One region of the Neobacillus sp. BF23-41 genome, then DNA from elsewhere that is predicted to be linked to it. Evidence: riboswitches for the same ligand, from Rfam matches in the RefSeq annotation. Region 1 holds a riboswitch; each other region holds the start of a gene.
What was found. Region 1 has a riboswitch for S-adenosylmethionine ahead of AB7942_RS14490 (methionine ABC transporter ATP-binding protein). Riboswitches for the same ligand answer to the same signal wherever they lie in the genome.
Positions count from the first base shown of each region.

Region 2: it holds a riboswitch for S-adenosylmethionine, as region 1 does, so the genes downstream of both, AB7942_RS08540 (methionine biosynthesis PLP-dependent protein) here and AB7942_RS14490 (methionine ABC transporter ATP-binding protein) in region 1, are expected to answer to the same signal.
Region 3: it holds a riboswitch for S-adenosylmethionine, as region 1 does, so the genes downstream of both, mtnK (S-methyl-5-thioribose kinase) here and AB7942_RS14490 (methionine ABC transporter ATP-binding protein) in region 1, are expected to answer to the same signal.

Region 1 is NZ_JBGBPR010000008.1:155,250-157,520, reverse strand. It holds gene AB7942_RS14495 (methionine ABC transporter permease) at 1-450, opposite strand, end outside; gene AB7942_RS14490 (methionine ABC transporter ATP-binding protein) at 440-1,453, opposite strand; SAM riboswitch class I at 1,545-1,651, opposite strand; gene AB7942_RS14485 (ABC transporter permease) at 1,937-2,271, opposite strand, start outside.
Region 2 is NZ_JBGBPR010000004.1:104,792-107,062, reverse strand. It holds gene metC (cystathionine beta-lyase) at 1-166, opposite strand, end outside; gene AB7942_RS08540 (methionine biosynthesis PLP-dependent protein) at 166-1,278, opposite strand; SAM riboswitch class I at 1,360-1,474, opposite strand; gene AB7942_RS08535 (lasso peptide isopeptide bond-forming cyclase) at 1,875-2,271, shown strand, end outside.
Region 3 is NZ_JBGBPR010000001.1:366,275-368,545, reverse strand. It holds gene mtnK (S-methyl-5-thioribose kinase) at 1-973, opposite strand, end outside; SAM riboswitch class I at 1,077-1,229, opposite strand; gene AB7942_RS01730 (carbon-nitrogen family hydrolase) at 1,298-2,083, opposite strand; gene AB7942_RS01725 (pyridoxal phosphate-dependent aminotransferase) at 2,202-2,271, shown strand, end outside.

The sequences.
Region 1 (2,271 bases):
TGACCTTGCTTCAAGGAGCAGGACATCTTTAATAATCATTAACGGCGTAGCGCCGGCAGCTATCGCGGCTTCAATGACCCCTTTATCAATCTCCCTTAATGCATTCTCGACAATTCGGGCAAAAAAAGGAATCGAAGCTACAGAAAGCGAAACACTCGCAGCAGTTGGTCCAATTGTTGTACCTACTAGAAAATTGGTTAAGGGAATTAACGCCACCAATAAAATAATAAAAGGAATGGAGCGGACTAAATTAACAACAAAGCCCATGCAAAGTTGGATGACGCGATTTTGCAAAAACAAGCCTTTGTCGGTCACGTATAATAGAATCCCTACTGGCAAGCCAATGACTATCGCGATTACCAATGAGATGAGGATCATATAAATCGTTTGTAAAAATGCTGTATTTATATCAGGAATTAGTTCCAAAAGATGCTGAAAATCAAAGCCCATTACGTAACACCTCCACTTGCGCTGCCCGGTCTTCGATATACTGAAGTGCTGCTTTCACGTCTTCCTTTTGTCCCTTCAATTCCATGATAAAGATGCCAAGTGGCAATTCTTGAATATATTCAATCGATCCATGCAGGAAGTTCCCTTTTACGTTATATTGCTGGAGCATATCGGAAATAACGCCCTCTCCAGCGACTTTCCCCTTAAACATGACCTTGATAATCGGTCCTTCACAATTATTTAAAATGGTCTCCGGAACGTCAAAGGAAACAACACTGTCGATAAATTCTTTGGTCAGTTCTGCCTGAGGGTTGGCAAATATATCATATACCGCTCCCTCTTCAATGACCTTTCCTTCTTGCATAATCGCCATTCGATTACAAATTTCCTTGACAACATTCATCTCATGCGTGATTAAAACTATCGTAATATCGAGTTCTTTGTTAATTTTTTTCAATAAATTTAAGATCGATTTTGTCGTGGTTGGATCCAGGGCTGATGTTGCTTCATCACATAATAGTACCTTCGGATTATTAGCCAGCGCTCGTGCAATCCCTACCCGTTGTTTTTGTCCACCGCTCAGTTGGGAAGGATAAACATCCCTTTTATCTCCAAGACCGACCGTTGCAAGCAGTTCTTCCACCCGTTCTTTGATTTGGCTCTTTGGATAGTTGGCCGCTTTCAAGGAAAACACGATATTCTCAAACACCGTTTTTTGACTGATTAAATAAAAGTGTTGAAAAATCATCCCTATTTTTAATCGTGATAAGCGTAGATTCTCCCCCTTTAGTGAAGTAAGGTCAATACCATCAACAGTAATACTCCCTGATGTTGGTCGCTCCAACAGATTAATACAGCGCAAGAGCGAACTTTTTCCTGCACCTGAATAGCCGACAATTCCATAAATTCCGCCTCTTTGAACGGTTAACGAAACATCATCCACACCTTTTACCGTGCCATTTTTCGTATTGTAAACTTTCGAAAGATTCTGAATCTCAATCATACGATTACCTCTTTTTTAAAATGCAATATTTTGGATATAAAAAAATGCCCCTCTCAACTGAAAGGGACATCGAAATACAAGTGGATATTTCGACTTATCTTTCAGAATGATCGTCATTCTGCAGGAATTGGCACCTTCCCTGTAATGGGGGTTGCCGGACGTCATAGGGCCTAGTCCCTCAGTCGCTCTCGATAAGTTTCATCATTAAATTAAGATATTTAAGATATTACCAATCTATTTTAATCTTGTCAATCATCTGAAAATAGTATTCTAACATAATATGGATTTCCATTCCCATAAAATCAATCAAAATAGTTGGATTAACTATACTATACTCAACTATACTAGTCTATTCTATTTTTATTTTACCTGCATCTCATTCCGACCAGCCAAAAAAAAGACAAGAGCAACTTTGCCCTCATCCGACGTTTACACTTTTCCGCTTTATACATTAGCTGTGCGGAGGTCTGAACCACATATCTACTACACAAAAGTCTGTGTAGAATTATTTCTACTAAATCGATACACCGCAATCAAGAAAAACGCAGCGGCAAAGGCAAATAGAATCATGAAATTTAAATACAACCCGCTAAATTCATTTCCTTCCTGAAGCTTCGTTAACGTATCCAATGTCCAGCGCTGCGGCAGGAAATTAGCAATTTTCTGTAACGATTTCGGCATCACTTCCACCGGCCAGAAGCAGCCGGAAAGCATGACGGTCGGAGTGATAATTAAATTTTGCAAGGCGCCCGCGGCACTGCGGCTGTTTGAAAAAGAAACAATCATTAATGAGATCCCTACGGAAATCAATGAAAATA
Region 2 (2,271 bases), on a different contig from region 1:
TCGGATTTAAACTGCGGCCATAATCGTACTTGCCAAATTGATCGAAATCAGATTGGTGAAAGGTCGATGCATGCTGTATGGGTACACTAACCGCTCCTGTTGTAGGATCAATTTTGTGCTTATTATGAAGGAGCCTGGTTTCAAATGTGTATTCTTCGTGTGCCATTATGCAATCACTCCTTCTTGAACACGGGCAAAAGCATTTTCCAAATCTTCAATGATGTCTTGTGAATCCTCAAGTCCAACGGAGAAACGCAATAAACGATTGCAAACGCCTGCTTGAATGCGAATCTCTTCTGGGATATCCATATGTGTTTGCGTTGCTGGATAAGTAATGAAGCTTTCTGTTCCACCTAAGCTTTCTGCAAAACTGATTAAATTTAAATTCTGTAAAAATGGATTCACCCATGCTTCGTCCTTAATTCTAAAGGAAACCATTCCGCCGCGTCCTGGGTAGAGAACATCTGTGACAGCATCATGCTGGGATAGAAATTCGACAATATTCTTTGCATTTTTTTCATGTCGTTCCATTCGTAGTGATAAAGTTTTCATACCACGCATTAATAACCAGGAATCGAATGGGCTCAGCACTGCTCCAGCACCATTATGATGGAATGCCAATGCTTCACAAAGCTCTTTTCCTTTAGCGACAATAAGTCCGGCTAGAACATCATTATGGCCACCTAAGTATTTCGTCGCACTATGGATAACAATATCAGCACCAAGTATTATCGGCTGTTGTAACAGTGGAGTATAGAAAGTGTTATCCACAATTAGCAATAGTCCATGTTCCTTGGCAATCTTTGAAACAGCGGCAATATCGGATTCCTGCATAAGCGGATTGGTTGGTGTCTCAAGGAAGATGGCCTTTGTTTGCGGCGTAATTTTCTTTTCAATCTCTTCCGGACAACAGGTATTAACATATTGACTTTTCAAGCCCCATTTTTGATAGCCTTTTTCTAATAAACGGTAGGTACCGCCGTATAAATCCTCACTTACCAGCCATTCATCACCAGATTGAAATAAAGCAAGTATGGTTAGAATTGCTGCCATACCAGAGCTGCAGGCAAATCCTTGATCACCGCACTCTAAATCAGCAATTGTTTTTTCTAAGAGCTGGCGCGTAGGATTCCCTGTTCGGGTATAGTCAAACCCAGTTGATTGGCCAATTCCCTCATGGCGGAATGCCGTTGAGAAGTATACAGGCGGATTTACGGTGCCAGTTGCTGTTTCACTACGATTTCCAATTTGGGCAAGTTTCGTATCAATTTTGTACATAATGCACTCTCCTTGTTTTATAAAAATAAAAAAAGCCTTCTATAAGAAGAAGACTTTTGTCAGATTACACATTTGTCATTCTTCTTATCTCGCAAATTAGAGAATAATTTGCAGGACTTAGCACCTTTTCAATAGCGAGCCATTGATGGTTGCTGAGGTGTCTTCGGGCCATTCCCTCAACCTCTCTTGATAAGAAAGTAATATTTAGATTATTTATAAAATTTACTACAATTCCATGGGAGTGTCAATTACTTTTTATAAAACCTTATTATAATGAGGAAATTAGAGTTAAATATCCGATCATTAAAATATAATCATTCTTTATGAAAAATAGTTGACACTGATAGTATGAGGATATATTATAAATTTATCACATGTTCGTAATAAAGAACTTATATAGAGTATTATATAGGTAATAAGTTATAAAACTAATTAGATTCAGACCATTTTATTAAAATAATACTATAAATAGGGGACTTTAAATTCGATTGAATTTCCTTATAGTTAAGTACGGGCTCGGTGTTCTTTTTAGTGAACTGATAAAAGAATCTTAAAATAATAGATAATAATAATTTGTAGCCAGGCAGGAGGAAAAGATGAGCGCGATAGCCGGAATTTATCATTTAAATGATGAACCTATCAATCTAGAGCACGGAAATCGAATAATGAAAGAATTAGAAAAATATCCGGCTGATGATATTCAAACCTGTCATAGTGACAAAGTCTTCCTTGGCTGCCATGCTCAATGGATTACACCTGAGTCAGTAGGTGAAAAACTTCCATACTATGATCATGAACGAAAGTTAGCGATTACTGCTGATGCTATTATTGATAATCGAGACGAATTATTTGAGAGATTACAAGTTGATAAAAGGAAAAGAAAAGATATTACTGATAGTGAACTAATCTTACTTTCTTATCATAAATGGGGAGAAGAGTCTCCGAAATATTTAGTAGGTGATTTTGCCTTTATGATTTGGGATGAGAGGAAAC
Region 3 (2,271 bases), on a different contig from region 1:
ACTTAGTTAAATTATAGTTTAAAAATCTAGTGGATTTAGCGTAATCGTCTTTATTCTCCGTATTCCATAATTGTGTAAATTGATCCTCAAATACATTCCATACCGTTTCAATATGATTGAGGAAAAGATCACGTTGTTCAACATTTGCTATTACCTGAAAGAGAAGATTTGCAAATACTTGGCCGATATCAAATCCAGCTGGTCCGTAAAAAGCAAATTCAGGATCGATTACTTTTGTTTCATAATTATCGGCAAAAACACTTCCGGTATGAAGATCACCATGGAGGAGAACTTCAGCTTCTGTTAAAAAGCGTTTCTTCAAAATATTTACATGAAACTTTAGTTCTTCATCCTGCCAAAGCTCTTCGACTACAGGATGCAGTCCTTCCTCGAAATCGTTGGTTTCTGCATCAATAAAAGGATCGGTAAAGATTAAATCTTCAGTTATTTTGCAAAGCTCGGGATTGATAAACTGTTGTACATATTCCTTTTTTAAGGAAAGGCCTAATCCGTAATCGGAAGTGTAAAATAGTGTTTTTGCAAGATATTCACCTAGATGCTTTGAAATTAATGGATAGGTTTCTCCTTTGATAAAGCCAGTTCTTGCGATCGAAAGATGGGAAAGGTCCTCCATTACGGTTACAGCTAGGACATCATCTGTGAAAAAAACTTGGGGTACATAATCTGGAGCAATCTGTCCGAAAATTTTTAAGGCATCCGCTTCAATCTTTGCTCTTTTCAAAGTTAATGGCCAGCTTTCGCCAACTACCTTTGCATAAGGGAGAGCTTGTTTGATAATAACACTTTTTCCTTTTAATTTATCAACAATATGAAAGACTAGATTGAGATTCCCATCGCCAATCTCCTTGCAGGAAAGTTTTGCATGCTGGTCAAAAATTTTCAATTCAAGTGCCAGTTCAACTGCACTCCCGTTTGTTAAAGGCTGGTATGTTTTTTGTTTTAGTAGACTCATTATGGTTCCTCCTCGTTTTTGGGAGGCTTAATTATGCACGCAGGCACTAAAAAAGCCTCTTTCTCATCTGAAAGAGGCTGATAGACAATATTGTCTGTCTCACCTCTTATCTCTCAGAAAGATAATCCTTCTGTTGGAATTAGCACCGTGCCTTAAAGGGGGGATCCCCAGCGCAAAAAGCGCCCCATTTCAATGGGTTTCCGGTCGGTTGCTGGGCTTCAAAGGGCCAAATCCCTCAGCCAGCTCGTGATAAGAGAAAATCTATTTAACTGGTAAAAATCATATCAGTAACAAAGAGAAAGTGTCAATATTTTTTGAAAATTATTATTTATAGAATTCTGGTTTTCTATCCGTGAAAATAGGAATTTGCTTACGGACCTCCTTGACTAAGTCCATCTCAATTTCAGCCGATAGGATTTCTTCCTTCATTCCAGCCTCAGCAATGACCTCACCCCACGGGTCAATAATCATTGAGTGACCAGCAAAATGGTTTTTTGGGTCATTTCCAGAACGGTTACAGGCAATTACATAACATTGATTTTCAATTGCTCTGGCAATTAAAAGGGCCCTCCAGTGGGACAATCTGGGTGCAGGCCATTCGGCCACAACAAACAGTGCTTCTGCACCATCTGATGTGTGAGCGCGTATCCACTCTGGAAACCGGATATCATAACAGATCGACCCAGCAAACTGGTGATTATCAAGTTGGAAAAGTCCCTTCTCAGCGCCAGGCTCTAAGAAAACATGCTCATTCATGAGTTTAAAAAGATGTAGTTTACTATACTGGTGCACAAGCGTGCCATCTTTATTGATGATGAGGAGAGTATTTTTTACTCCTGTTTCTTCTCGGTTCGCAACTGAGCCGCCAACGAAATGAACCTGATTTTTTTGTGCTGCATTTCTCAGAAATTCAATCGTTTGTAGTGCTTTTGGGTCTGCAATTTCATTCAGGCGGGTCAAGTCATAACCCGTTGTCCATAGTTCTGGAAGGACAATGATATCGGGTTGTTCAATCAGTGCTTTTTCAATGAGTCTTTCGGCAGTTTGGTAGTTTTTATTGGGATTGCCAAAGACGATATCCATTTGCAGACATGAAATTTTTAATTTCACGAATCTTCACCTCGTTTGAAATTTCGGAATTTTTTCTTTACAAGCCATTATAAAAGTTATATCATTTGTGACTAGAAATTCATAATGATTCTTATAAATAATTAAGCAGGTGAGAATAATGAAGCAATTTCCACCATCAGAACTATTAACTAGTCTTCCGAAGCAATTTTTTGCTTCACTTGTTAAAA